Regions from separate parts of the Streptomyces sp. NPDC107521 genome, predicted to be linked through region 1. Evidence: predicted binding sites of a transcription regulator. Region 1 holds the regulator's gene; each other region holds the start of a gene.
The links. The regulator HrcA, encoded in region 1, represses chaperone genes, less so after heat shock. The targets are predictions, from matches to a motif close to TTNGCACTCNGNNNNNCNGAGTGCNAA.

Region 1 (9,512 bases):
TCTTCGTCGGCGGCGGTACGCCGACCCTGCTGGACGCCGCCGACCTGGTCCGGATGCTGAGCGCGGTGCGCGAGGAGTTCGGGCTCGCGGCGGACGCGGAGATCACGACGGAGGCCAACCCGGACTCGGTCGGCCCCGAGTACCTCGCCGCCCTGCGCGAGGGCGGCTTCAACCGGATCTCCTTCGGCATGCAGAGCGCCAGGCGCCACGTGCTGGAGGTGCTGGACCGCACCCACACGCCCGGCCGCCCCGAGGAGTGCGTCGCGGAGGCCCGCGCGGCGGGCTTCGAGCACGTCAACCTCGACCTGATCTACGGCACCCCCGGCGAGTCCGACGACGACTGGCGGGCCTCCCTGGACGCGGCGCTCGGCGCGGGGCCCGACCACGTCTCCGCCTACGCGCTGATCGTCGAGGAGGGCACCGGGCTCGCCCGGCGCATCCGGCGGGGCGAGGTGCCCATGACCGACGACGACGAGCACGCCGACCGGTACCTGATCGCCGAGGAGACCCTGTCGGCGGCGGGCTTCTCCTGGTACGAGGTGTCGAACTGGGCCTCCTCCGAGGCCGGGCGCTGCCTGCACAACGAGCTGTACTGGCGGGGCGCGGACTGGTGGGGGGCCGGACCGGGCGCCCACTCGCACGTCGGCGGGGTCCGCTGGTGGAACGTGAAGCACCCCGGCGCCTACGCGGCGGCCCTGGCGGCCGGACGCTCCCCGGGGGCCGGGCGGGAGGTGCTCACCGAGGAGGACCGGCGGGTGGAGCGGGTCCTGCTGGAACTGCGGCTGCGCGAGGGCGTGCCGCTGGACCTGCTGCGCGAGGCGGGGCTCGCCGCCTCCCGCCGCGCCCTGTCCGACGGGCTCCTCCAGGAGGAGGCGTACGGGCGGGGCCGGGCGGTGCTGACCCTGCGCGGACGGCTGCTGGCGGACGCGGTGGTGCGCGACCTGGTCGACTGAGCGGGCCCCTTTTGGGCCCGCCGCCCCGCCGGCGCACTCCGGGCCCGCCCCGTCCCACCGTGCCCACCGGTGCCCACCGGTGCCCCGGGCCCGCCGCCCCGCCGGTGCGCCCCGGGGTCCGCACGGTGGGGGAGCGGGGCTCTCCGCAGGAGATACGGACCGGTGGGGGCTGCCCCCTCACGGGGCGTTCCCACCCCCGGCACTGGGGTTCCTCCGGCGGGGCCGCTTCCGCGCCGCCCCTGCCGCGAGAGGTTCCCCGCGGTACCGCCCCGCGCCGTCCCCGACCGCGTGCCGCCCGTCGTACGGGCCGTGTCCTGAGGGCCCCGCCCCATGAGCCGGCCCGGGCACGAGTCCGTGCAGGATCGCCCGCCACGCTGCCGGTCCCTCCGGGCCGCCGCCCCACGGGCTCACGCCTCACGGGACATCCTCCTACGGGCTCCCGTTCCACGGGCCGCCCTCGCGGACCCGGCGCCACGGGCCGTCCCGGCGGTGAGTCCGGACCCGGTGCGAAGCGTGCGTGCGCCGCTGCCCGCCGCCCGCCGCCACCGCCCGGCGGCGGAGCACGCGCCGACCCGTCGCGGGGGCACCCCGGAGGGCGCCCCGCGCGGAATCACGCCGTCACGTGGTCGATCAGCCGCTCCACGCTGCCCAGCAGCTCCGGTTCGAGGTCCTTGTACGAGCCCACCCGGCCCAGGATGTGCTGCCACGCGGCGCCGGTGTTGTCGGCGGGCCATCCCAGCGCCCGGCAGACCCCGGTCTTCCAGTCCTCGCCCCTCGGCACCCGCGGCCACGCGGCGATGCCCACGGACGACGGCTTCACCGCCTCCCAGACGTCGATGTAGGGGTGGCCGACCACCAGCACGTCGTCACCGGTCACCGCCCGGGCGATGCGCCACTCCTTGGAGCCCGGCACCAGATGGTCCACCAGCACGCCGAGCCGGGCGTCCGGGCCGGGCGCGAACTCGTCGACGACGGACGGCAGGTCGTCCACGCCGCCCAGGTACTCCACGACCACGCCCTCCACGCGCAGGTCGTCGCCCCACACCTTCTCGACCAGCTCCGCGTCGTGCCGCCCCTCCACGTAGATGCGCCCGGCGCGGGCGACCCGGGCGCGGGCGCCGGGGACGGCGACCGAGCCGGACGCCGTGCGGGTGGGGCGGACCGGGCCGCGGCCGGGGCGTGTCAGGGTCACGACGCGGCCCTCCAGCAGGAAGCCGCGCGGCTCCATGGGGAAGACCCGGCGCCTGCCGAAGCGGTCCTCCAGGGTGACCGTGCCCGCCTCGCAGCCCACCACCGCGCCGCAGAACCCGGTGCCGGGCTCCTCGACGACCAGGCCCGGCCCGGCGGGGACCTCGGGCGCGGGACCCGGCTTCTTCCAGGGAGGGGTCAGATCGGCGGAGTACTGGCGCATTGGGGTGACGATACGAGGAACGCGCGGCGCCCGATCAGCGCGACACGCCGAACCGGTCGGCCAGCGCGTCCCGTTGGTCCCGGACGAACGCGGCGTCGACCACCGCTCCGTGACCGGGCACGTACCGGGCGTCCTCCCCGCCCAGCTCCAGCAGCCGGTCCAGCGCCGCCGGCCAGCGCGAGGGCGCCGCGTCCGGCCCGGCCTGGGGCGGGCCGGACTCCTCGACCAGGTCGCCGCAGAAGACCACCGCCGGGTCGCCCGGCACCAGCACCGCCAGGTCGTGCCCGGTGTGCCCGGGTCCCACGGCGGCCAGCAGGGCGCGCCGCCCGCCGCCCAGGTCGAGTTCCCGCCCGCCGGGCACCTCGTGCCGCACCGGCGCCAGCGCGTCCACCGCCTCCGCCGCGAGCCGCGGGTCCAGCCCGTTGGCCACCGCGTCCGCCCGCAGCGCGTCCCGGCCCTGTCCGCCCGGCGCGAACAGCGCCCGGGTCCCGGCCGCCCCGAGGACCTCCGCACCGGCGAACACCGCCGCCCCGAGGACGTGGTCGAAGTGCGGGTGGGTCAGCGCGACATGCGTCACACGGCGGCCGGTCAGCCGCCGGGCCGCCGCCCGCAGCCGGGCGCCCTCGGCCAGGCTCGATCCCGCGTCGACCAGCAGGACCGCGTCCGCGCCGACGACCAGCCCCGCCGTGCAGTCCCACACCGGCAGCCGGCGCCGCCCGACCCCGGCCGCCACCCGTTCCCAGCCCGACTCTTCCCATCGCACGCTCATGTCGACGACGCTAGCGGCGCGGCACCGGCCTTGCCCCGGGCGTACCCCACGGCCGTACACTGGGCCGGGGAAGTCTGGCACTCGCGCCCGATGAGTGCCAAGGCGGACCAGGCGACGTGGGGCGACGACTTCAGGAGGTGCGCGCGGTGCTCAGTGAACGCAGGCTGAAGGTCCTGCGCGCCATCGTCCAGGACTATGTCGGCACCGAGGAGCCCGTCGGCTCCAAGGCCCTCACCGAGCGGCACAACCTCGGCGTCTCCCCGGCCACCGTGCGCAACGACATGGCGGCCCTGGAGGAGGAGGGGTTCATCGCCCAGCCGCACACCAGCGCCGGGCGCATCCCCACCGACAAGGGCTACCGGCTCTTCGTCGACCGGCTGGCGGGCGTCAAGCCGATGACCGCCCCGGAGCGGCGCGCCATCCAGAACTTCCTGGGGGGCGCCGTCGACCTCGACGACGTGGTGGCCCGCACGGTGCGGCTGCTCGCGCAGCTCACCCGGCAGGTCGCCGTGGTGCAGTACCCCTCGCTGACCCGCTCGACCGTGCGGCACGTGGAGCTGCTGGCCCTCGCGCCCGCGCGGCTGATGCTCGTGCTGATCACGGACACCGGCCGGGTCGAGCAGCGTGTCGTCGACTGTCCGGCGCCGTTCGGCGAGGTGTTCCTCGCCGACCTGCGGGCGCGGCTCAACAGCCGTGTCGTGGGGCGCCGGTTCACGGATGTGCCGAGCCTGGTCGAGGACCTGGCGGACGCCTTCGAGGCCGAGGACCGCGGTACGGTCTCGACCGTGCTCTCCATTCTCCTGGAGACGCTGGTCGAGGAGAACGAGGAGCGGCTGATGATCGGCGGCACCGCCAATCTCACCCGCTTCGGGCACGACTTCCCCCTTGTGATCAGGCCCGTCCTGGAGGCGCTGGAGGAGCAGGTCGTGCTCCTCAAGCTGCTCGGTGAGTCGAAGGACGCGGGCGTGACCGTCCGGATCGGTCACGAGAACGCCCACGAGGGACTCAACTCCACGTCCGTCGTGTCGGTCGGTTACGGTTCGGGCGGCGAGGCGGTTGCCAAGCTCGGCGTGGTCGGACCGACCCGCATGGACTACCCGGGAACGATGGGAGCGGTACGCGCAGTGGCACGGTACGTCGGACAGATCCTGGCGGAGTCGTAGGTGGCCACGGACTACTACGCCGTACTCGGCGTGCGCCGCGACGCGTCCCAGGACGAGATCAAGAAGGCGTTCCGGAGGCTCGCGCGCGAGCTGCACCCGGACGTCAACCCCGATCCGAAGACGCAGGAGCGGTTCAAGGAGATCAACGCCGCCTACGAGGTCCTCTCCGACCCGCAGAAGAAGCAGGTCTACGACCTCGGCGGCGACCCGCTGTCCCAGTCGGGCGGCGCGGGGGCCGGCGGCTTCGGCGCGGGCGGCTTCGGGAACTTCTCGGACATCATGGACGCCTTCTTCGGCACGGCGTCGCAGCGCGGACCGCGCTCGCGCACCCGCCGGGGCCAGGACGCCATGATCCGCATCGAGGTGGAGCTGGACGAGGCCGCGTTCGGCACCACCAAGGACATCCAGGTCGACACCGCGGTCGTCTGCAACACCTGCAACGGTGAGGGCGCGGCGCCCGGCACCTCGGCGCAGACCTGCGACATGTGCCGCGGACGCGGTGAGGTCTCGCAGGTCACCCGGTCCTTCCTGGGCCAGGTCATGACCTCCCGGCCCTGCCCCCAGTGCCAGGGCTTCGGCACCGTGGTCCCCACCCCCTGCCCCGAGTGCGCGGGCGACGGGCGCATCCGCTCCCGGCGGACGCTCACGGTGAAGATCCCGGCGGGCGTCGACAACGGCACGCGCATCCAGCTCGCGGGCGAGGGCGAGGTCGGCCCCGGCGGCGGTCCGGCCGGCGACCTCTACGTCGAGATCCAGGAGCTGCCGCACCCGACCTTCCAGCGCCGGGGCGACGACCTGCACTGCACGGTCACCATCCCCATGACGGCGGCTGCCCTCGGCACCAAGGTGCCGCTGGAGACGCTGGACGGCATGGAGGAGATCGACATCCGCCCGGGCACCCAGTCCGGCCAGTCGATCCCGCTGCACGCCCGGGGCGTCACGCATCTGCGCGGCGGCGGCCGGGGCGACCTGATCGTGCACGTCGAGGTCACCACCCCGACCAAGCTCGACCCCGACCAGGAGCGCGTGCTGCGCGAACTGGCCGAGCTGCGTGGCGAGGAGCGCCCCCAGGGCCAGTTCCAGCCCGGGCAGCAGGGCCTGTTCTCCCGGCTGAAGGACGCCTTCAACGGCCGCTGACACCCGTGCGGGCCGGGCGTGCCTCCGGGCGGGCCCGGCCCCGCGCCGTCCGGGCCGCGGGTCCGTCCGGCGGGGTCCGCCCGGCCCGCCGCCGCTTCCCCGGGTGTGTTCGGGATTGTCCGGCTTGCCCGGGGCCCGGGCCGCCGGTGCCGGGCGGACGGTCGGGTTCGGGCTTGTCCCGGAGGCATGACACCATGCGGTCATGTCCTCCGCACTGACCGATCTCTTCCCCTACCCGATCGTGCAGGCGCCCATGGCCGGCGGCGTCGCCGTGCCGCGGCTCGCCGCCGCGGTCTCCGAGGCGGGCGGGCTCGGGTTCCTGGCCGCCGGGTACAAGACCGCGGACGGGATGTACCAGGAGATCAAGCAGCTCCGGGGACTGACGGGCCACCCCTTCGGGGTCAACCTGTTCATGCCGCAGCCGGAGACCGCCGACCCCGCCGCCGTCGGCGTCTACGCCCACCAGCTGGCCGGGGAGGCCGCCTGGTACGAGACCGAGCTGGGCGACCCCGACAGCGGACGCGACGACGGCTACGACGCCAAGCTCGCGGTGCTGCTGGACAACCCGGTGCCGGTGGTCTCGTTCCACTTCGGCGTCCCCGGGCCCGAGACCGTCGAGTCCCTGCACCGGGCCGGCAGCTTCGTCCTGGCCACGGCGACCACCGCGGAGGAGGCCAGGGCCGTCGAGCGGTCCGGCGCCGACGCGGTGATCGCCCAGGGTGTGGAGGCCGGCGGCCACCAGGGGCGGCACCGGGACGACCCGGAGACCGACGCGGCCGGGATCGGGCTGCTGGCGCTGATCGCCCAGGTCCGCGAGGCCGTGGACCTGCCGATCGTCGCCGCGGGCGGCATCATGCGCGGCGGCCAGATCGCCGCCGTGCTCGCCGCCGGCGCCGACGCGGCCCAGCTCGGCACCGCCTTCGTCGCCGCCTCCGAGTCCGGCGCCCACGCCCTGCACAAGCGGGCCCTCACCGACCCGCTGTACGTCCGCACCGAACTCACCCGCGCCTTCTCCGGCCGCCCGGCCCGCGCCCTCGTCAACCGCTTCGTGCGGGAGCACGGGCCGTACGTCCCCGCCGCCTACCCGGACGTCCACCACCTCACCGCGCCGCTGCGCGGGGCGGCGGCCAGGGCGGGCGACGCGCAGGGCATGGCGCTGTGGGCGGGTCAGGGCCACCGGCTGGCCCGGGAGCTGCCCGCCGGGCGGCTGGTCGAGCTGCTGGCCGACGAACTGGCCACCGCCGGGGCCGAGTTGGCGCACTACACCGGGGGAGGGGCGGGCTGATGACGGCGCCCGTGTTCGTGGTCGGCTCCCTGCGGCCCGAGGACGTCCCCGGCGGGGAGTACGTCCTCGACGGCCCCGAGGGGCGGCACGCGGTCTCCGTGAAGCGGCTGCGGCCCGGCGAGGCGCTCGTCCTCACCGACGGGCACGGACGCTGGGCCGAGGGCCTGGTCCGGGCCGCCGAGGGGAAGGACCGCCTGGTCGTCACCGGCCTGGGGACGGTCCGCGAGGACGCCCCCGAGGAGCCCCGCGTCACCGTCGTCCAGGCCCTGCCCAAGGGCGACCGCGGGGAGTTGGCGGTGGAGACGATGACCGAGGTCGGCGTCGACGCGATCGTGCCCTGGGCGGCGTCCCGCTGCGTCACGCAGTGGCGCGGCGAGCGCGGGGCGAAGGCGCTCGGCAAGTGGCGGGCGACGGCCCGCGAGGCCGGGAAGCAGTCCCGGCGCACCCGCTTCCCCGAGGTCGCGGACGCGATGACCGGCAAGCAGGTCGCCGCGCTGCTGGCCACCGCCGACTTCGCCGCGGTGCTCCACGAGAGCGGCGACGAACCGCTGGCCGGTGCCGCGCTGCCCGCCACCGGTCACCTGGTGCTCGTCGTCGGGCCCGAGGGCGGGGTCTCCCCGGAGGAACTGGCGCTCTTCGCGGAGGCGGGCGCCCGCCCGTACCGGCTGGGCCGCAGCGTCCTGCGCACCTCCACCGCCGGCACGGCGGCGGCGGCCCTTCTGCTGACCCGCACGGGCCGCTGGTCCTGATCCGCGACGGCCGCCGGTCCGGCCCCTCCGGGGCGGGCCGGGCGGCGCCGGGGCGCGCCGGAGGCCCACGGTGCCGCGCGTGCCCTGCGCGGGCGTCCGCCGGGCCGAGCACGTCGGTCGGGCGCCGCCGGTCGCGCGGTGCCGCCCTCCCGGTGGTGCCCCGTCCCAGTGGCCGTGACCGGCCGCCGTCTCGCTCCCGCGCCGTGTCCGGCGCCCGGCCGCCCGACGGCGTGCGCCCCCGCCCCGGCCGCCGGTGCGCACTCCGCCCCGACCGGCGTCCCGGCCGGCCGGGACGTCAAGGGCCGGGCGGCGCCGGGGCGCGCCGGAGGTCCATGGTGCCGCGCGTGCCGTGCGCGGTGTCCGCCGGGCCGGAGCCCGGTGTCCCGGCCGGCCGGGACGTCAAGGGCCGACCGGTGTCCCGTACCCGTCCCACCCCCCCCGGTCAGGGGCCCCGTCCCGCCCTCGACGTGGTGAAGTGATCCGAACCCCTGTCGGTCGGCCGCCGGGGCTGCATAGGCTGAGGGGGTGACACAGCCCGCAGCGCCTGCCTATCTCCGGTTCCCGCATCCGCACGGTGAGTTGGTCGCCTTCACCGCCGAGGACGACGTGTGGCTCGCCCCGCTCGACGGTGGCCGCGCCTGGCGCGTCAGCGCCGACAACGTACCGGTCAGCCATCCGCGGATCTCGCCCGACGGCACCACGGTCGCCTGGACCTCCACCCGCGACGGCGCCCCCGAGGTGCACGTCGCCCCCGTGGACGGCGGCCCCGCCCGCCGGCTCACCCACTGGGGCGGTGCGCGCACCCAGGTGCGCGGCTGGACCCGGGACGGCCGGGTCCTCGCCCTCGGTGCCCACGGCGAGGCCAGCGTCCGCCGCACCTGGGCCCGCGCCGTGCCCCTCGACGGCGGCCCCGCCGAGACCCTCCCCTACGGCCACGTCGGGGAGGTCGCCCTCGGGCCGCGCACCGTGCTGCTGTCCGCGGCGAGCCGTGACGCCGCCTGGTGGAAGCGCTACCGGGGCGGCACGGCCGGCAAGCTCTGGATCGACGCCCAGGGCGACGGCGAGTTCGTCCGGCTGCACGAGGACCTCGACGGCCAGATCGAGTACCCCTTCTGGGCCGGGGACCGCCTCGGCTTCCTCAGCGACCACGAGGGCACCGGCGCCGTCTACTCCTCCCTCGCCGACGGCACCGACCTGCGCCGCCACACCCCCCTCGGCGGCTTCTACGCCCGGCACGCCGCCACCGACGGAACCCGCGTCGTCTACTCCAGCGCCGGCGAGCTGTGGACGCTGGACGACCTGGACGGCGCCGAGCCGCGCCGGCTCGACATCCGCCCCGGCGGCTCCCGCACCGACCTCCAGCCCTACCCGGTCAACGCCGCCCGCTGGCTCGGCGCCGCCTCCCCCGACCACACCGGCCGCGGCAGCGCCGTCTCGGTGCGCGGCGGAGTCCACTGGGTCACCCACCGCTCCGGCCCCGCCCGCGCCCTCGCCGCCACCCCCGGGGTGCGCACCCGGCTGCCGCGCGCCTTCCGCGCCGACGGCGAGGAATGGGTGGTGTGGGTGACGGACGCCGAGGGCGACGACGCCCTGGAGTTCGCCCCCGCCACCGGTCTCGCCCCCGGCGCCACCCCGCGCCGCCTCGCCGCCGGACGGCTCGGCCGGGTCCTCGCCCTCGCCGTGGCACCCGACGGCAGCCGCGCCGCCGTCGCCTCGCACGACGGCCGGGTGCTGCTCGTCGAGCGCGAGTCCGGCGAGGTCCGCGAGGTCGACCGGAGCGAGAACGGCGACGCCACCGGCCTGGTCTTCTCGCCCGACTCCTCCTGGCTCGCCTGGTCCCACCCCGGCCCCGACCCGCTGCGCCAGCTCAAGCTGGCCAACACCACCGACCTGTCGGTCAGCGAGGCCACCCCGCTGCGCTTCCGGGACCACGCGCCCGCCTTCACCCTGGACGGCAAGCACCTCGCCTTCCTCTCCACCCGCTCCTTCGACCCGGTCTACGACGAGCACGCCTTCGACCTGGCCTTCGTCGAGGGCGCCCGCCC
Region 2 (9,512 bases), on a different contig from region 1:
TCCACCCATATCGGCTACAAGGGGTCACGCAATGGCAGATTTCTCCCGCCTTCCCGGACCGAACGCGGACCTGTGGGACTGGCAGCTCCTGGCAGCGTGCCGCGGGGTGGACAGCTCGCTCTTCTTCCATCCGGAGGGGGAGCGGGGCACGGCGCGCAGCGCCCGTGAGAACTCCGCCAAGGAGGTCTGCATGAGATGCCCGGTGCGCGCCGAGTGCGCGGCGCACGCGCTGGCCGTGCGCGAGCCGTACGGGGTCTGGGGCGGACTGACCGAGGACGAGCGCGAGGAGCTGATGGGCCGGGCGCGGCACCGGCTGGTCGCCACCTCGGCACCGGCGCACGGCGGCGGCGACGCCGCGGCGCACCCGCATTGACCGGACCACCGGCCGCACTTCTCTGAAGGAACGTTTCTCCGGTACCGGAGCCCGACCCCGGGCGGACGGTCCGGGACGTCAGGGTGCCTGGACGAGGCCCCCGGCCGCCCGGCCCAGTTGCTCCAGCGTCGCCGCCACCGCCGGCACCTGCGCCAGGTCCGGCAGGGTGAGCGCGACGATCTGCCGCCGCACCTCCGGCTCCAGCGCGACGGTGCGCGCGCCCCGGGGCCGCACGGAGTCCACCGCGAGCTGGGGCAGCACGGCGACCCCGAGACCGGCTCCGACCAGGCCGACCACGGCCGGGTAGTCGTCGGTGGCGAAGTCGATGCGGGGGGTGAAGCCGGCCCCCTCGCAGACCTCGACGAGCTGGCCCCGGCAGCGCGGGCAGCCCGCGATCCAGGGCTCCCCGGCCAGCTCGCCGATGGCGACGGACCCGGCGCCCGCCAGCGGGTGGTGCTCGGGCACCAGGGCCACCAGCCGGTCGGCCAGCAGGGGCCGGACGACGAGGTCGTCCCACTCCTCGGCGCCCGCCGCCCCCTCGTAGCGGAAGGCGAGGGCCAGGTCGCAGTCGCCCTCCCGGAGCAGGGCGACGGACCTCGGGGGCTCCGCCTCCTCCAGGAAGACCCGGGTGCCGGGGTGCGCGGCGCGCAGGGCGGCGAGGGCGGTGGGGACGAGGGTGGAGCTGCCGCTGGGGAAGGAGACCAGGCGGACCCGCCCGGCGCGCAGCCCGGCGATGGCGGCGACCTCCTCCTCGGCGGCGGTCAGCCCGGCCAGGATGCCGGAGGCGTGCCGCACCAGGGCCTCGCCGGCCTGGGTCAGCCGCATCTCGCGCCCGTTGCGCACCAGGAGGGGGGTGCCGACGGAGGTCTCCAGGGCCTTCATCTGCTGGCTGACGGCGGGCTGGGTGCAGCCCAGTTCGCGTCCCGCGGCGGAGAAGGAGCCGGTGGACGCCACGGCGCGCAGGACGCGGAGATGACGGGCCTCGATCACACCACCAAGGATAAGCGGAGCTTTGGGCATCCGCCGGGCCCCGCTCCGCCGCTTTGCCCCGCGGGACGGGCCCGGGTGGCGCGATCCGGTGGCGGGCGGGCCGGTGCGGCGCGGGCCGCGGTCCGTGGCGGCGGTGATTCCGGGCAGGTGGGGGCGTGCGCCGGAGCGTTCACCCGGTCTTCACGGGCCGGAGGCCCGGTGGAGCGGGGGCGTGCCCGGGTGGCCGGGACCATAACCTTGCGCCATGACAACGGCATTGATTACGGGAGCGACGGCGGGCATCGGCGCCGCGTTCGCGCGACGGCTGGCTGCCGAGGGGCACGACCTGGTGCTGGTGGCCCGGGATGTCAAGCGGCTCCGGGAGCAGGCGACGGAGCTGCACGACCGGCACGGCATCGAGGCGGAGGTGCTGGTGGCGGACCTCGCCGGGGACGAGGGGATCGAGGCGGTGGCGGCCCGGCTGGGCGAGCGCCGCGACCCGGTCGACCTGCTGGTCAACAACGCCGGTTTCGGCAACAAGGGGCGTTTCCTCGACGTCCCGATGGCCGACGAGCTGCGGATGCTGAGGGTGCACTGCGAGGCGGTGCTGCGGCTGACGGCGGCGGCGGCCGAGGCGATGCGGGAGCGGGGCCGGGGCGACGTGGTCAACGTGGCCTCGGTCGCGGCGTTCGTCCCGCGCGGCACCTACGGCGCGTCCAAGGCGTGGGTCGTGCAGTTCACCCAGGGGGCGGCCCGGGACCTGGCCGGGAGCGGGGTGCGGCTGATGGCGCTGTGCCCCGGCTTCGTGCGCACGGAGTTCCACGAGCGCGCCGGGATGGGCACGGACAGCATCCCGAACTGGATGTGGCTGGACGCCGACAAGCTGGTCTCGGCCGCGCTGGCGGACCTGGCCCGCGGCAAGTCCCTGTCGATCCCGGACCCCCGCTACAAGGCGCTGATGGGGGCGACGAAGCTGGTGCCGCGCGGCATGCTGGGCGGGCTGTCCTCGGTGACGGGACGCAAGTACGGGCCGCGCTAGCGCGGGGGCGGACCGGCCGCACCGGCCCGGTGCCGGCGGCCGGGCGGGCGCGGGGCACGCCGACCGGAGGGGACGCGGGCGGGCCGGGCGCGGGCGCCGGGGCCGTCGGGCGGGCGGAACGCGGCCGTCGGGCGGCGGGACGCCGTAGGGCCCGGGGCTCCCGACGCCCGGCCCCCGGGAACGCGACGGTGCCCGGCGCCCCCGGGAAAGCGGGGGTGCCGGGCACCGTCGGGCGTTCGGCGCGGTGCTCAGTGGGCGTGGCCGTGGCCCGCGGCGGCCGGCTCTTCCTCTTCCTTCTTCTCGACGACCAGGGTCTCGGTCGTCAGCAGGAGGGAGGCGATGGAGGCGGCGTTCTCCAGGGCGGAGCGCGTGACCTTCACCGGGTCGATGACGCCGGCCTTGACCAGGTCGCCGTACTCACCGGTGGCGGCGTTGTAGCCGCTGCCCTTCTCCAGCTCCGCCACCTTGGAGACGATGACGTAGCCCTCCAGGCCGGCGTTCTCGGCGATCCAGCGCAGCGGCTCGACGGCGGCACGGCGGACGACGGAGACACCGGTGGCCTCGTCGCCGGTCTTGCCGAGGTTGCCCTCCAGCACCTTGACGGCGTGGACCAGGGCGGAGCCGCCACCGGAGACGATGCCCTCCTCGACCGCGGCGCGGGTCGCGGAGATGGCGTCCTCCAGACGGTGCTTGCGCTCCTTCAGCTCCACCTCGGTGGCGGCGCCGACCTTGATCACGCACACGCCGCCGGCCAGCTTGGCGAGGCGCTCCTGGAGCTTCTCGCGGTCCCAGTCGGAGTCCGTGGCCTCGATCTCGGCCTTGATCTGCGCGACGCGGCCCTGGACCTCGTCCTTCTTGCCGGCACCGTCGACGATGGTGGTGTCGTCCTTGGTGACGGTGATGCGGCGGGCGGAGCCCAGCACGTCCAGACCGACCTGGTCGAGCTTGAGGCCGACCTCCTCGGAGATGACGGTGGCGCCGGTGAGGACGGCCATGTCCTGGAGCATCGCCTTGCGGCGGTCGCCGAAGCCGGGGGCCTTCACCGCGACGGCGTTGAAGGTGCCGCGGATCTTGTTGACGACCAGCGTGGACAGGGCCTCGCCCTCGACGTCCTCGGCGATGATCAGCAGCGGCTTCGAGGAGTTGGCCTGGATGACCTTCTCCAGCAGCGGCAGCAGGTCCGTGATGGAGGAGACCTTGCCCTGGTTGATGAGGATGTAGGGGTCCTCCAGGACGGCTTCCATGCGCTCCTGGTCCGTCACGAAGTACGGCGACAGGTAACCCTTGTCGAAGGCCATGCCCTCGGTGAAGTCCAGCTCCAGGCCGAAGGTGTTGGACTCCTCGACGGTGATGACACCGTCCTTGCCGACCTTGTCCATGGCCTCGGCGATCAGCTCGCCGACCTGCTGGTCCTGGGCGGACAGCGCGGCCACGGCGGCGATGTCGGACTTCTCGTCGATCGGACGGGCGGTGGCGAGGAGGTCCTCGGACACGGCGGCGACGGCCGCGTCGATGCCCTTCTTCAGCAGCGCCGGGGAGGCACCGGCGGCGACGTTCCTCAGACCCTCGCGGACCAGCGCCTGGGCCAGCACGGTCGCGGTGGTCGTACCGTCACCCGCGACGTCGTTGGTCTTGGTCGCGACCTCCTTGACGAGCTGGGCGCCGAGGTTCTCGTACGGGTCCTCGATCTCCACCTCACGGGCGATGGTGACGCCGTCGTTGGTGATGGTCGGGGCGCCGAACTTCTTGTCGATGACGACGTTGCGGCCCTTGGGGCCGATGGTCACCTTGACCGTGTCGGCGAGCTTGTTGACGCCGCGCTCAAGGGCGCGACGGGCGTCCTCGTCGAACTTCAGGATCTTCGCCATGGGAGCGTGAGCCCTCTTCCGTAATCCGGGGAAAACTGACTGCGCCCCCGACGCCCGGCTTCTTATCGTTCGCGGGTGCCAGGGGCGCAGCTGAGGCAGGGGCCGAGGTGAGTCGGCGGTGCCGGGGCGGACCCGGCCTGCGTCCTACTTCTCGATGATCGCGAGCACGTCGCGGGCCGAGAGGACGAGGTACTCCTCGCCGTTGTACTTCACCTCGGTGCCGCCGTACTTGCTGTAGAGCACGACGTCACCGACGGAGACGTCGAGCGGAAGACGGTTGCCGTCCTCGAAGCGGCCCGGGCCCACGGCCAGGACGACGCCCTCCTGGGGCTTCTCCTTGGCGGTGTCCGGAATGACCAGGCCCGAAGCCGTGGTCTGCTCGGCGTCGAGCGGCTGGACCACAATGCGGTCCTCGAGCGGCTTGATGGCAACCTTGGAGCTGGTGGTCGTCACGATCCGACCTCCCCCTTCGGAGATCTCACGGGGTTAACTGTCTGAGGTGGCGACCAGGTGGATCCGTCGTCGCGGGTGCCGGACCTGCCCGTCGCTTTGTTGGCACTCTCCAGGGGGGAGTGCCAGAGCCGAGACTATGACCGGGATTAGCACTCGGTCAAGCGGAGTGCCAGTGGACGCGGCGCGTCGCGGGATTTCCCGGCGCCCGCCGCCCCTCCGCGCGCCCCCGGCGGACGGCCCCCGGGCGCCGTCCCGGGCGCCGGCGCGCGGGGCTCGGCCGGCACGGGTCACAGGTAGTCCTCCAGCCGGGCCACGGCGTATCCCTCGGCGGTGATCCGGTCGAGAAAGCGGCGGGCCAGGTCGGTCATCGTGCCGTCCCAGTCCCCGCGCCCCCGGAAGTGGGTGAGGACGATGTCACCGGGGTGCAGGTCCTGGTCCCACTCGCGGTACTCCCAGTGGTCGACGTAGACCTCCTCGTTCCAGATGGGCGCGTACCGGATGCCGCAGGACCGGGCGGCGCGCAGGGTGTCGCGGTTGTAGTTGCCGTAGGGCGGGCGGAAGAGGGCGGGGCGGGTGCCGTACCGCTTCTCGATCACGTCCTGCATCCCGCAGATCTCCCGCCTCTGCTCCGCGTAGGAGAGGGCGGGGAGGTACGGGTGGGTCAGGGTGTGGTTGTTGAGGGTGACCCCGGTGTCCCGCATGCCGGTGAAGTAGCCGTAGTCGTCCTTGATCTCCTTGTCGGTGAGGAAGACGGTGTACGGGACCTTCAGCTCGCTCATCATGCGCAGGAACGCCGGGTCCTTCTCGGCGCCGTCGTCGATGGTGAGGAAGACGACCTTCTCCTCGGTGGGGACGGTGGTGAAGACCGGCGGCAGGTCCTCCTGCCCGTCCACCTCGAAGCCCTCGCGGGCCGTGATCCGGGGCTTCTCCGCCGGGGGCGGCGGCGCGGCGAGCGGTACCGCCGCCAGCTTCCACCGCCGGGCGGCGGCGACCCTGGCCGCCTGGGCCGCGCGCAGCTTGGCGGCGTAGGAGTCGAGGGCGCGGGCCGGGGGCGCCTGGAGCGGCTGCTGCCCCGCGGCGCCCCGCACCCCGGGAGGGTCCCCGCCCTGCGCGCAGCCGGCGCCCAGGGCGGCGGCGGCCACGAGGACCAGGCCGCCGCGGGCGGCACGGCGGGCGCGGGCGGCACCGAGGGGACGGGGCGCGCGGGGCGTCCGGGACCCGGAGGAGGTTGCCCGAAGCGACCATGACGGCCCTCTCCCCGGCATCCGCTTTTTATCTGTTTGTACGACTTCGTGCATAGTGCGGCATGCTCGCAGTCCCCGGCCCGCGGACCCGGTCCGACACCGCGCCGGGAGCGGACCGTCCACCGACTGGCCCACAATGTCCCGGTGAACCAGCTCGACGCCCTCCGCTCCCCCGAAGGCCGCGCCCTCCTCGACGAGGTCCGCGACACCGATCCCGCGCACGAGCTGGCCGTGGCCACCCGGCTGCGCCGCACCCACCCGGCCGAGCTGGTGTCGGCGGCGCTCGGACAGGCGCGGCTGCGGCAGCGGGCGGCGGCGAAGTTCGGGGCCGAGGACGCCGGGCGGATGTTCTTCACACCCGACGGGGTCGAGCAGTCGACCCGGGCCGGCGTGGCCGCGCACCGCGCCGGGCGGCTGCGCGAGCTGGGCGTGGCCTCGGTGGCCGACCTGTGCTGCGGGATCGGCGGCGACGCGATCGCGCTGGCCCGCGCGGGCATCCGGGTGCTCGCGGTGGACCGCGACCCGGTGACCGCGGCGGCGGCCCGCGCCAACGCCGAGGCGCTGGGGCTGGACGGACTGGTCGAGGTGCGCGAGGCGGACGTGACGGAGGTCGACACCACCGGGTACGACGCGGTGTTCGTGGACCCGGCGCGGCGCGGCGGGCGCGGCGGCCGCGGGACGGGCGGGCGGATCTTCGACCCCGAGGCGTACTCGCCGCCGCTGTCCTGGGCGGTGGGGGCGGCCCGCCGGGCCCCGGTCGCCGCCGCGCTGAAGGTCGCGCCCGGCATCCCCCACGAGGTGGTGCCCGAGGACGCCGAGGCCGAGTGGATCTCCGACGGCGGTGACGTCAAGGAGGCGGTGCTGTGGTTCGGCACGGCGCCGGGCACCGTGCGGGCCACGCTGCTGCCGGGCCCCCGCACCCTCGTCGGCGCCGGCCTGCCCGACCCGCCGGTCCGCGAGCCCGGCCGCTACCTGTACGAGCCCGACGGCGCCGTCATCCGCGCCCATCTGGTGGCCGACGTGGCCGAACGGGTCGGCGGCGGGCTGCTGGACGCGACCATCGCCTACGTCACGGCGGACGAGCTGCGGCCCACGCCCTACGCGACGGCCTACGAGATCACCGACCGGATGCCGTTCCATGTGAAGCGGCTCAGGGCGCTGCTCCGGGAGCGGGAGGTCGGCACGCTGACGGTGAAGAAGCGGGGCTCGGCGGTGGAGCCGGAGGAGCTGCGCCGCAAGGTCCGCCCCCAGGGGCCGAACGCGGCGACGGTCTTCCTCACCCGGGTCGCGGGCGCCCCCACGATGCTGCTGGGCCACCCGGCCCGGTGAGCGGGCGGGCGGCCCCCGCCCGCGCCGTCCGGCCCGCCGGGACGGGGGACCGGGGGACCGGGTGCGGCCGTACGACGAGGAGGCGGCCCCGGCCCACGGCGAAAGGGGCGGCCCCGAGCCACGAGGAGGGAACGGCACCGGCCCGCGAGGAGCGGGCGGCTCCGGCCCCGTGGCCCTCACCGCCCCGGTGCCGTACCGCTCACCGCTCCGGCCCGGTCACCCCCACCGACTCGAAGCGCCAGCGGTGCACCGGCCGGGTGACCAGCTCGGCCGCCGGTTCGGGCAGCTCCGGCAGTTCGGCGTCGTACGGGGCGTCCCACCAGGTGATGACGAGGACCCGGTCCTGGGGCGCGCGCAGGGTCTCCCGGCGCAGGGGCACGGCGTCGAGGTCACGCGAGCGCGCCCACTCCAGCAGCTCCCCGCCCCGGCCGGGCACGGCCCGCGCCTCCCACATCAGCGCGACGGTCACGGGTACAGGTTCTCCTTGCTGACCTCGTGCACATGGTCGTGGCCATGCCCGTGCTCGTGCCCGTGCCCGTGCCCGTGGTCATGGCCGTGGCCGTGGCCGTGGCCGCTCCCCGGGACGTGCGGGTCGGTCACCGGCAGGGAGGAGTCCGCCGACAGGTCCCAGTCGGAGGCGGACCGGCCCCGGGCGACCATCTCGGCGCCGAGCGCGGCCACCATCGCGCCGTTGTCCGTGCACAGCTTGGGGCGCGGCACCCGCAGCCGGATGCCCGCCGCCTCGCAGCGCTCCCGCGCCAGCTCCCGCAGCCGGGAGTTGGCGGCGACCCCGCCGCCGATCATCAGGTGGTCGACGCCGTTGTCCTTGCAGGCCCGCACGGCCTTGCGGGTCAGCACGTCCACCACGGCCTCCTGGAAGGACGCCGACACGTCGCGCACCGGCACCTCCTCCCCCGCCGCCCGCCGGGCCTCGATCCAGCGGGCCACGGCCGTCTTGAGGCCGGAGAAGGAGAAGTCGTACGGGGCGTCGCGCGGCCCGGTCAGCCCGCGCGGGAAGGCGATGGCGCCCGGGTCGCCCTCGCGCGCGTACCGGTCGATGACGGGGCCGCCGGGGAAGCCCAGGTTCAGCACCCGGGCGACCTTGTCGAAGGCCTCGCCGGCCGCGTCGTCGATGGTGGCACCGAGCGGGCGGACGTCGGCGGTGATGTCCGTGGAGAGCAGCAGCGAGGAGTGCCCGCCGGAGACCAGCAGCGCCATCGTGGGCTCGGGCAGCGGGCCGTGCTCCAGCTGGTCGACGCAGATGTGCGAGGCGAGGTGGTTGACGCCGTAGAGGGGCTTGCCGAGGGCGTAGGCGTACGCCTTGGCGGCCGAGACTCCGACCAGGAGGGCGCCGGCGAGGCCGGGACCGGCGGTGACCGAGATGCCGTCCAGGTCGCGGGCGCTGACGCCCGCCTCCTTCAGCGCGCGGTCGATGGTGGGGACCATCGCCTCCAGGTGGGCGCGGCTCGCCACCTCCGGGACGACCCCGCCGAACCGGGCGTGTTCGTCGACGCTGGAGGCGACCGCGTCGGCCAGCAGGGTGGTGCCGCGGACGACACCGACGCCGGTCTCGTCGCAGGAGGTCTCGATCCCCAGGACCAGGGGTTCGTCAGCCATTGATCTCGGTTCCTCGCTCGGTTCCCGGCAGGGGGTCGGTACCCGCCACGGAGGCGGACGGATCGGTCAGGCGCATGACCAGGGCGTCCACGTTGCCCGGCTGGTAGTAGCCGCGGCGGAAGCCGATGGCCTCGAAGCCGAAGCGCTCGTAGAGCCGCTGGGCGCGGGTGTTGTCCACCCGGCACTCCAGCATCACCTCGGCGCACTCGAAGGCGGTGGCGGCCCGCAGCAGCTCGGTCAGCAGCCGGGCGCCCAGCCCGGTGCCCCAGCGCTCGCGGGCCACGGCGATGGTCTGCACGTCGCCCTGGTCGCCGGAGGCGACGAGGCCCGCGTAGCCGACGATCCGGCCGTCGGCCTCGGCGACCAGATAGCGGCGGGTGGCCGCCGGACCGCGCGCGTGCGCCAGCTCGGACCAGAACATCCCCCGCGACCAGGCGTCCTCCGGGAACAGCTCGCGCTCCAGCAGGAGCACCGCGTCGATGTCCCACCAGCGCATCTCGCGCAGGGCGGCGGGGCCGGGCGGGGGCTCGGGCTCGGGGACGGGTCCGGCGGCGGGGCCGGGTTCGGGTGCCGTCACTTGGGGGTGACCACCTTGTAGTTCTTGGGGACCTGGGCGTCCG
Region 3 (9,512 bases), on a different contig from region 1:
CGCCCTCCAGCCGGTCGAGGAGGCCGTCGAGGCTGTCGGCCGGGGCCCCGCCGTCCCGCGGGGCGGCGGTGAAGCCGCCGTCGAGGCCGACCGCGCCGACGGTGATGGCGGGCCTGCCGGTGAGCTTCTTCGTCCAGCCCGCCAGGTTGAGGTCCGAGCCGTCGAACTCGGGGACCCAGTAGCGGCGGGTGGAGGCGTGGAAGGCGTCGACGCCGGCCGCGGCGAGCGGGGCGAGCACCGCCTCCAGTTCCCCGGGGGTGGCGGCGATCCGGGCCTCGTAGGCGCCGACCTTCCACTGGGAGTACCGGAACAGCACCGGGAAGCCCGGGGAGACGGCGGCCCGCACGGCGGCCACGGTCTCGGCGGCGAAGCGGGTCCGGGAGGCGATGTCGCCGCCGTAGGCGTCGGTGCGGCGGTTGGTGCCCGCCCAGAGGAACTGGTCGACGAGGTAGCCGTGGGCGCCGTGGATCTCCACGCCGTCGAAGCCGAGGCGCTCGGCGGCGGCAGCGGCGTCGGCGAAGGCGCCGATGACGTCGTCCAGGTCGCGGAGGGTCATCTGCCGCCCGGTGGGGCGGTCGGCGCCGAGGCGCAGCCCGGAGGGTCCGACGGCGGGGGCGTCCGGGAACGGCGGGTCGCCCTGGCCGCGCTCCATGCCGATGTGCCAGAGCTGCGGGACGATCCGGCCGCCGGCGGTGTGCACCGCCTCCGCGACCCCCTTCCAGCCCGCCAGTTGCTCCTCGCCGTGAAAGCGCGGCACGCGGTCGCTCTGCCCGGCCGACGGATGGCCGACGTAGGTGCCCTCGGTGATGATCAGGCCGACCCCGGCGGCGGCCCGGCGGGCGTAGTAGGCGGCCACGTCCGCGCCGGGGACGCCGCCCGGGGAGTGCTCGCGGGTCATCGGGGCCATCACGACGCGGTTGGCCACCGTCAGTCCGTTCAGGGTGGCGGGCCTGCCGAGTAACCGGGCGGTGCGGGGGGACGCCTCGGGTGCGGAGATGGTCACGGTGGCTCCTTGGTGGTCCGGGAGAACTCTGTGCACGCGCATGGACTCGCGCCTGCCCCGGTCAACGGCCCCGGCCGGACCGGAATTCCCGCTCCGCTCCACCCGTCTCCCCCGGGGGACACGGCCGTTGCCCCGGCGGCGCGCGCGGCGGGCCCGGCCCCGGGCCCCGGAACGCGCCCGAGGGCGGCACCGCGGGCCGAAGCCCGGGTGCCGCCCTCGGGAGAAGGACGGGTGACCGGCGTGCCGGTCAGAAGTCCATGTCACCGCCCGGCATGCCGCCGCCGGCGGGGGCCGCGGCCTTCTCCGGCTTGTCCGCGATGACGGCCTCGGTGGTGAGGAACAGCGCGGCGATGGAGGCGGCGTTCTGCAGCGCGGAGCGCGTCACCTTCGCCGGGTCGATGATGCCCTCGGCGATCATGTCCACGTACTCGCCCGTCGCGGCGTTCAGGCCGTGACCGACGGTCAGGTTGCGGACCTTCTCCACCACGACGCCGCCCTCGAGACCGCCGTTGACGGCGATCTGCTTCAGCGGGGCCTCCAGCGCGAGCTTCACGGCGTTGGCGCCGGTCGCCTCGTCGCCGTCCAGCTCCAGCTTGTCGAAGACCTGGGAGGCCTGGAGCAGGGCCACGCCGCCACCGGCGACGATGCCCTCCTCGACGGCCGCCTTCGCGTTGCGGACGGCGTCCTCGATGCGGTGCTTGCGCTCCTTGAGCTCGACCTCGGTGGCGGCACCGGCCTTGATGACGGCCACGCCGCCGGCCAGCTTCGCCAGGCGCTCCTGGAGCTTCTCGCGGTCGTAGTCCGAGTCGCTGTTCTCGATCTCGGCACGGATCTGGTTGACGCGGCCGTTGACCTGGTCGGTCGAGCCGGCGCCGTCGACGATGGTGGTCTCGTCCTTGGTGATGACGACCTTGCGGGCGCGGCCCAGGAGGTCCAGGGTCGCGTTCTCCAGCTTGAGGCCGACCTCCTCGGAGATGACCTCGCCGCCCGTGAGGATGGCGATGTCGCCGAGCATGGCCTTGCGGCGGTCGCCGAAGCCCGGAGCCTTGACGGCGACGGACTTGAAGGTGCCGCGGATCTTGTTGACGACCAGCGTGGACAGGGCCTCGCCCTCGACGTCCTCGGCGATGATCAGCAGCGGCTTGCCCGACTGCATGACCTTCTCCAGCAGCGGGAGCAGGTCCTTGACGTTGGAGATCTTCGAGTTGGCGATCAGGATGTACGGGTCGTCGAGGACGGCCTCCATACGCTCCATGTCCGTGGCGAAGTACGCCGAGATGTAGCCCTTGTCGAAGCGCATGCCCTCGGTGAGTTCCAGCTCCAGACCGAAGGTCTGGGACTCCTCGACGGTGATGACGCCTTCCTTGCCGACCTTGTCCATGGCCTCGGCGATCAGCTCGCCGATCTGGGTGTCGGCGGCGGAGATCGAGGCGGTGGAGGCGATCTGCTCCTTCGTCTCGACGTCCTTGGCCTGCTCGAGCAGGGCGGCGGAGACGGCCTCGACGGCCTTCTCGATGCCGCGCTTGAGGGCCATCGGGTTGGCGCCGGCCGCGACGTTGCGCAGACCCTCGCGCACCAGGGCCTGGGCGAGGACGGTGGCGGTGGTCGTACCGTCACCGGCGACGTCGTCCGTCTTCTTGGCGACTTCCTTGACCAGCTCGGCGCCGATCTTCTCGTACGGGTCCTCCAGCTCGATCTCCTTGGCGATGGAGACACCATCGTTGGTGATCGTGGGGGCGCCCCACTTCTTCTCGAGGACGACGTTGCGGCCCTTGGGGCCGAGCGTCACCTTGACGGCGTCCGCGAGCTGGTTCATGCCGCGCTCGAGGCCGCGCCGCGCCTCCTCGTCGAACGCGATGATCTTGGCCATGTGAAGTGGTCCCTCCAGGACTGGGGGTGATTCCTTCGGACCGCGCCCGCGCCCGCGACGGACGGCTCGCCTGCCGCGGGTTCCTTCCCCCACCGGCCTGCGGGCCTCACCGACCCGGTCCTTCGTTGTCACTCTCACCTTCAGAGTGCTAACGCAATGATTAGCACTCGACCCCCGGGAGTGCAAGCGCCCCGGGCTCCGGAGCGGCCCGTCCGGCCGGTCCCGGACGGTCCTCCGGACCCGGAACCGGGGGCGTCCGGGCAGACCGGAGGGCCCGCACCTGTGGGGTGCGGGCCCTCCGGGAAAGACCGTTCGCTCGTGTGGCCGCGCGTCTCAGGCGCTGAGGCGGACCATGTCGGCCTGCGGGCCCTTCTGACCCTGCGAGATCTCGAACTCGACCCGCTGGCCTTCTTCGAGGGTGCGGTAGCCGTCCATCTGAATCGCGCTGTAGTGGACGAAAACATCCGCACCACCGTCGACCGCGATGAAGCCGTACCCCTTCTCCGCGTTGAACCACTTGACGGTGCCCTGAGCCATGCCTAACTCCCCTATTACTGGCCCTTGCGCGGATCCGCACCTCGCGAACCCGGGTCAGACCTCGCCCCCCACGAATGGGGGCGTGCGCCGGAACGCGTCGACCGCGGCCGAATGTATCTGCCCAACTGCCGTCTGCAACAGGTCAATCGGACGAGAAATCAGGACGCGGCCAGCCAGGAATGTTGCGACAGTTCACCCGGATTCAGGGCAAGTCAGACCGCACAAAGGGAACAAAGGTCGCGAAAGGCGCCCGCACTTTGGCTGCTTCTTGTCGGACGGGGAGCGGGAATTCGGGGCTCCGGACTTCACGACCGGGGGCGCGTTCCCCAACTCTACCGCGTTCAATCACATGGAATTGCCCCCTCCGCTTCTTTCCGCGGAGGGGGCAATGCGCACGGGGCCGGGCGGACGCCGCAGGGCGGCCCGGAAGGGCCCGCAGGGGCCGGGTCAGCCGCCGGCGACCGCCGGGATGATGGAGATGCCCGCGCCGTCCGGCGTGGCCGTCCCCAGGCCCTGCTCGAAGCGGACGTCGTCGTCGTTGACGTAGACGTTCACGAAGCGGCGCAGCTTGCCCTGGTCGTCGAGGACCCGGGCGGCGATGCCGGTGTGGTTCTTCTCCAGGTCCTCGATGACCTCGCCGAGGGTGGCGCCCTCGGCGGGGACCTCTGCCCGCCCGCCGGTGTAGGTGCGCAGGATGGTGGGAATGCGGACGGTCACGCTCATGCGAGGCCAGCCTCTCGGAAGGAGTCCAGGTTGGGGCGGATCGTCGCGGTGAGGCCGGTGCCGGCCACCGCGTCGAGGGTCTTCAGTCCGTCGCCGGTGTTGAGCACGACGGTGGTGAGCGAGGGGTCCAGGGCGCCGCTCTCGACCAGCTTGCGGGTGACGCCGACCGTGACGCCGCCGGCGGTCTCCGCGAAGATCCCCTCGGTGCGGGCGAGCAGCTTGATGGCGTCGACGATCTGCTCGTCGGTCACGTCCTCCACGGCGCCGCCGGTGCGGCGGGCGATGTCCAGGACGTAGGGGCCGTCGGCCGGGTTGCCGATGGCGAGGGACTTGGCGATGGTGTCCGGCTTCTGGGGGCGCACCACGTCGTGCCCGGCCTTGAAGGCGGCGGACACCGGCGAGCAGCCCTCGGCCTGGGCGCCGAAGATCCGGTACGGGCGGTCCTCGACCAGGCCGAGCCGGATCAGCTCGCGGAACCCCTTGTCGATCTTGGTGAGCTGGGAGCCGGAGGCGATCGGGACGACGATCTGGTCCGGCAGCCGCCAGCCGAGCTGCTCGCAGATCTCGTACGCCAGGGTCTTGGAGCCCTCCGCGTAGTAGGGCCGCAGGTTGACGTTGACGAAGCCCCAGCCCTCGCCGGCCGGGTCGCCGATCAGTTCGGAGCAGAAGCGGTTGACGTCGTCGTAGTTGCCCTCGATGCCGATCAGCTCACCGCCGTAGACGGCGGCCATGACGACCTTGCCCTGCTCCAGGTCGTGCGGGATGAACACGCAGGAGCGCAGCCCGGCCCGCGCGGCGGCGGCGCCCACGGCGCCGGCCAGGTTGCCGGTGGAGGAGCAGGAGAGGGTGGTGAAGCCGAAGGCGCGGGCCGCCTCGAGGGCCTGGGCGACGACCCGGTCCTTGAAGGAGTGGGTCGGGTTGCCGGAGTCGTCCTTGACGAACAGGCCGCCGGTGAAGCCCAGTTCCCGGGCGAGGTTGTCGGCCCTGACGAGCTCGGTCCAGCCGGGGTTCAGGTTCGGCTTGGTGGCCACGTCGGCGGGGACGGGCAGCAGGGGCGCGTAGCGCCAGATGTTCGCGGGACCCGCTTCGATTCGCGCGCGCAGTTCCTCGGCGTCGTGGGCCGAGAAGTCGTAGGCGATCTCCAGCGGGCCGAAACACTCCTCGCAGGCGAAGACCGGGCCGAGGGGCACCCGGTGACCGCACTCGCGGCAGGAGAGCGCCGCGGCGGGGCCGAGATCGACGGAGGTGCCCGGAGCGGCGGAGGGTGCGGGAGTCTGCACAGACATGAGAGGCGAGGCCCTTTCTCCTCATCTTCCCCACGACGCATCTCGTCGTGAGACGGAATTGGCACCTTCCCGAGCCGGGGAGCCTCGCCACGTCCGCGTGGCGGGAACCGACTGGAGGGTTGCCGGGGCTTCATCGGGCCGTTTCCCTCTGCCCCTCTGGATGAGCGGTATGCGGTTGTTGATCCGGTGCGCGGTGTCGGCGCACCCGCGGCCTTCGCACCGAAGGAAGTCACGGTGCGCCGACCCCGGTATGCGGGGGTCATCCGCGTTGCTCAAGACTGTAACCGAAGGCGAGGACGGTTGAGATAGTCGTCCGTACCGCGAGATGCGTCACAGAAGGAGCGGCCGACCGTGCTGGATGATGTCGAACGCTGGCTGCGCGCGCGTTCCTGGTCGGTGACCGACCGCACGATTCCCCAGCTCATGGCCGCGAAACGGGCCGGCGGGCAGACCGTCAGCGTGGTGCTGCCCGCCCTCGACGAGGAGGCCACCGTCGGGGAGATCGTGAGGGTGATCCGCCGGGAGCTGATGTGCCGCATCCCACTGGTCGACGAGCTGGTGGTGGTCGACTCGGGGTCGACGGACCGCACCTCGGCGGTGGCCGGGGCGGCGGGCGCGCGGGTCGTGCACCGGGACGCGATCCTCCCGCGCATCCCGGCCGTGCCCGGCAAGGGCGAGGTGCTGTGGCGCTCGCTGATGGTCACCCGCGGTGACATCGTCTGCTTCGTCGACGCGGACCTGCGGGAGTTCTCCGCCGACTTCGTCTCCGGGATCGTCGGGCCGCTGCTGACGGACCCGGACGTCCAGCTGGTCAAGGCCATGTACGACCGCCCGCTGGGGGCCGAGCCGGGGCAGGGCGGCCGGGTGACGGAGCTGATGGCCCGGCCGCTGCTCAACATGCACTGGCCCCTGCTGGCGGGCTTCGTCCAGCCGCTCGGCGGCGAGTACGCGGCCCGCCGCTCGCTGCTGGAGCGGCTCCCGTTCCCGGTGGGGTACGGGGTGGAGCTGGGGATGCTGGTGGACGCGCTGCACCTGGTGGGGCTGGACGCCCTCGCCCAGGTCGACGTGGGGGTGCGCAGGCACCGGCACCAGGACGGTTCGGCGCTCGGCCGGATGTCCGCCGCGATCTACCGCACCGCCCAGCTCCGGCTGGCCCGGGGGCATCTGCTGCGGCCCTCGCTGACCCAGTTCGAGCGGGGCGCGCACGGCTTCGAGCCGCGCACCCATGCCGTGGACACGGAGGAGCGGCCGCCGATGGCGCAGATCGCGGAGTACGCCTCCCGCCAGGTGGCCTGAACCGTATTCCGGGTGACCCGATCGGGTGTTCCGCCGGGGAACCGGAGAACACGCACCGGAATTCCCCCCTGTCTTCACCTTTCCCCCACGAAACGGGTGACCGGATCACCACCGGTGGGAAGTGAGCGCACGTTTGAGGTTTTCGGGGCCGGGCTAGGTTGAGGCGTATGGCCTCAACCTTCGGTGCTGCCCGGGTACTCGTCGCCTCCAACCGGGGGCCCGTCTCCTACGAGGTGGGGGAGGACGGCTCGCTGCGCGCCAGACGCGGCGGCGGCGGGCTGGTCTCCGGGCTGTCGGCCATCGGTCCGGACGCGGGGGCGCTGTGGGTGTGCTCCGCGATGGGCGACGGCGACCGCGAGGCGGTGCGGCGCGGGGCCGGCGAGGACGGCGTGCGGATGCTGGACGTCCCGGCCGACGTGCACGCGGACGCGTACAACGGGATCGCCAACTCGGTGCTGTGGTTCGTCCACCACATGCTGTACCAGACGCCGCTGGAGCCGGTCTTCGACACCGGTTTCCGCCGCCAGTGGGCCTCCTACGAGACGTACAACCGGACCTTCGCCGGGGCGCTGGCCGAGGAGGCGGCCGAGGGCGCGGTCGTCCTCGTGCAGGACTACCACCTGGCGCTGGTCCCCGGCATGCTCCGGGAGCTGCGGCCCGATCTGCGCATCGGCCACTTCTCGCACACCCCGTGGGCGCCGGCCGACTACTTCCGGATGCTGCCGGACGACATCGCGGAGCGGCTGCTGCGCGGGATGCTGGGCGCCGACCGGCTGGGGTTCCTGACCCGGCGCTGGGCGGACGCGTTCACCGGGTGCTGCGAGGCGCTGGTGGGCGGCACCGGGGACACCGCCGTCGGGGTGCACGGGCTGGGCGCGGACGGGGAGTTCCTGCGCGAGCGCGCGCACCGGCCGGACGTCGAGGAGCGGATGGCGGCGCTGCGCGGGGAGATCGGCGAGGGCCGCCGGACGGTGGTCCGGGTGGACCGGACGGAGCTGTCCAAGAACATCGTGCGGGGGCTGCTGGCCTACCGGCGGCTGCTGGCGGACCGGCCCGAGTGGCGCGAGCGGGTGGTGCACGTGGCGTTCGCCTATCCGTCGCGCCAGGACCTCGCCGTGTACCGGGAGTACACCGCCGAGGTGCGGCGGGTGGCGGACGCGGTCAACGCGGAGTTCGGGACGCCCGGGTGGACGCCGGTGGTGCTGCACGTGAAGGACGACTTCGCGCGGTCGCTGGCGGCCTACCGGATGGCGGACGTGGCCCTGGTCAACCCGATCCGGGACGGGATGAACCTCGTCGCGAAGGAGGTGCCGGTGGTCTCCGACCGGGGGTGCGTGCTGGTGCTGTCCCGCGAGGCGGGGGCGTACGAGGAGCTGGGCGCGGACGCGCTGGGGGTGAACCCGTACGACGTGGCCGCGACGGCGGAGGCGCTGCACGAGGCGCTGTCGGTGGGGGACGGGGAGCGGGCGGAGCGCTCCCGGCGGCTGGCCGCGGCGGCGACGGCGCTGCCCCCGGCGCGGTGGTTCCTGGAACAGGTGGAGGCGCTGCGGGGGTGACGCCACCGCGGCGCCCCCGGCGGGGCGTCGGCGGACGCACCCCCGCGGCCGGGTGTCAGCGGGACAGGCGGGCGGTCAGGGCGCGCAGCAGGCCGACCACCCCGGAGGGTCCGTCGACCGTCAGGTCGGCCCGCTCGGTGAGGGCGGTGACCTCGGCGCTGGCGCTGGCGACGAGGAGGCCGGGGACGCCCTCGGCGCGCAGCGCCCCGACGGCGGCGAAGGCGGGCAGGTCCCCCAGGTCGTCACCGGCGTAGAGGACGGAGCCCGCGCCGGTCGCCCGGACGTGGTCACGCAGGGCGACGCCCTTGTCCATGCCGGGCGGGCGCAGTTCCAGGACCATGCGGCCCGGTTCGACGAGGAGCCCGTGGCGCCGGGCCAGCTCCGCCAGGGGTCCGCGCAGGGCCTCGAAGGCGCCCTGCGGGTCGGCGGCGCGGCGGGTGTGGACGGCCAGCGCATAGCCCTTCTCCTCGATCCGGGTGCCCTCCCCCGCTCCGGCCCCGGCCAGCAGCCCCGGCAGGTCCGCGCGGGCGGCCTCGACGCCGGGGTGCGGGGGCGGGGCGGTGACGGTGCCGGTGGCCGCGTCCCAGCGTTCGGCGCCGTAGTGGCCGAGGACGACCAGGCGGTCGAGCCCGGGGACGTCCGCGAGGCCGCCGTGGCGGACGGCGGTGCCGGCCGGGCGGCCGGTGACGATCGCGACGGAGGCGACGTGCGGGGCGAGGGCGGCGAGGGCGGGCACGGCGCCGGGGTGGGCGCGGGCCAGGTCGGGGTCGGGCACGATCGGGGCGAGGGTGCCGTCGAAGTCGAGGGCGATCACGGCGCGGCCGGGCCGGGCGAGGATCGCGTCGAGTCCCGCGCGTCCGGCGGCGGTCGCGGGGACCGGCAGGGGGTCCGGGGAGTCGGGGGATTCGGGGGTGGAGTCCTGGTGGCTTCCCATACCCGCGAACCTATCCCGCGGCGGCGCGGCGCAATCTCAGCGCTCGGCGCGGCGCGACTCCCGCACCCGGCGCAGCCGGTTGACGGTCACGGGGTCGTGGGCGAGGGCGCGGGGGTCGTCCAGCAGGGCGTTGAGCAGTTGGTAGTAGCGCACCGGGGCCAGGCCCAGCTCCTCGCGGACGGCGCGTTCCTTGGCGCCGGGGCCGGGGAAGCCGCGGCGCTCCAGCGCGAGGATGCGGCGCTCGCGCTCGTCGGGTTCTCGCAGTCCCATGTACGACACGGTAGCGCCCGGCGCCGACGGCGGCGGC

Region 2: a site for HrcA is predicted at 4,849-4,875, ahead of groES (co-chaperone GroES). Genes of this name have one in related genera too.
Region 3: a site for HrcA is predicted at 2,999-3,025, ahead of groL (chaperonin GroEL). Genes of this name have one in related genera too.

The regions. Positions count from the first base shown of each region.
Region 1 is NZ_JBVKAT010000001.1:46,441-55,952, forward strand. It holds gene hemW (radical SAM family heme chaperone HemW) at 1-953, shown strand, start outside; gene ACZ7LB_RS00190 (DUF3097 domain-containing protein) at 1,564-2,364, opposite strand; gene ACZ7LB_RS00195 (MBL fold metallo-hydrolase) at 2,399-3,133, opposite strand; gene hrcA (heat-inducible transcriptional repressor HrcA) at 3,280-4,296, shown strand; gene dnaJ (molecular chaperone DnaJ) at 4,297-5,433, shown strand; gene ACZ7LB_RS00210 (nitronate monooxygenase) at 5,636-6,718, shown strand; gene ACZ7LB_RS00215 (16S rRNA (uracil(1498)-N(3))-methyltransferase) at 6,718-7,467, shown strand; gene ACZ7LB_RS00220 (S41 family peptidase) at 7,993-9,512, shown strand, end outside.
Region 2 is NZ_JBVKAT010000006.1:291,811-301,322, forward strand. It holds gene ACZ7LB_RS12450 (WhiB family transcriptional regulator) at 32-373, shown strand; gene ACZ7LB_RS12455 (LysR family transcriptional regulator) at 452-1,363, opposite strand; gene ACZ7LB_RS12460 (SDR family NAD(P)-dependent oxidoreductase) at 1,608-2,381, shown strand; gene groL (chaperonin GroEL) at 2,630-4,249, opposite strand; gene groES (co-chaperone GroES) at 4,394-4,702, opposite strand; gene ACZ7LB_RS12475 (polysaccharide deacetylase family protein) at 4,990-5,844, opposite strand; gene ACZ7LB_RS12480 (class I SAM-dependent methyltransferase) at 6,091-7,275, shown strand; gene ACZ7LB_RS12485 (hypothetical protein) at 7,475-7,744, opposite strand; gene tsaD (tRNA (adenosine(37)-N6)-threonylcarbamoyltransferase complex transferase subunit TsaD) at 7,741-8,892, opposite strand; gene rimI (ribosomal protein S18-alanine N-acetyltransferase) at 8,885-9,388, opposite strand; gene tsaB (tRNA (adenosine(37)-N6)-threonylcarbamoyltransferase complex dimerization subunit type 1 TsaB) at 9,466-9,512, opposite strand, start outside.
Region 3 is NZ_JBVKAT010000016.1:180,122-189,633, forward strand. It holds gene ACZ7LB_RS23320 (NADH:flavin oxidoreductase) at 1-1,003, opposite strand, end outside; gene groL (chaperonin GroEL) at 1,251-2,873, opposite strand; gene ACZ7LB_RS23330 (cold-shock protein) at 3,207-3,410, opposite strand; gene ACZ7LB_RS23335 (MoaD/ThiS family protein) at 3,858-4,133, opposite strand; gene thrC (threonine synthase) at 4,130-5,419, opposite strand; SAM riboswitch class I at 5,438-5,586, opposite strand; gene ACZ7LB_RS23345 (glucosyl-3-phosphoglycerate synthase) at 5,771-6,715, shown strand; gene ACZ7LB_RS23350 (alpha,alpha-trehalose-phosphate synthase (UDP-forming)) at 6,883-8,271, shown strand; gene otsB (trehalose-phosphatase) at 8,327-9,205, opposite strand; gene ACZ7LB_RS23360 (DUF3263 domain-containing protein) at 9,242-9,475, opposite strand.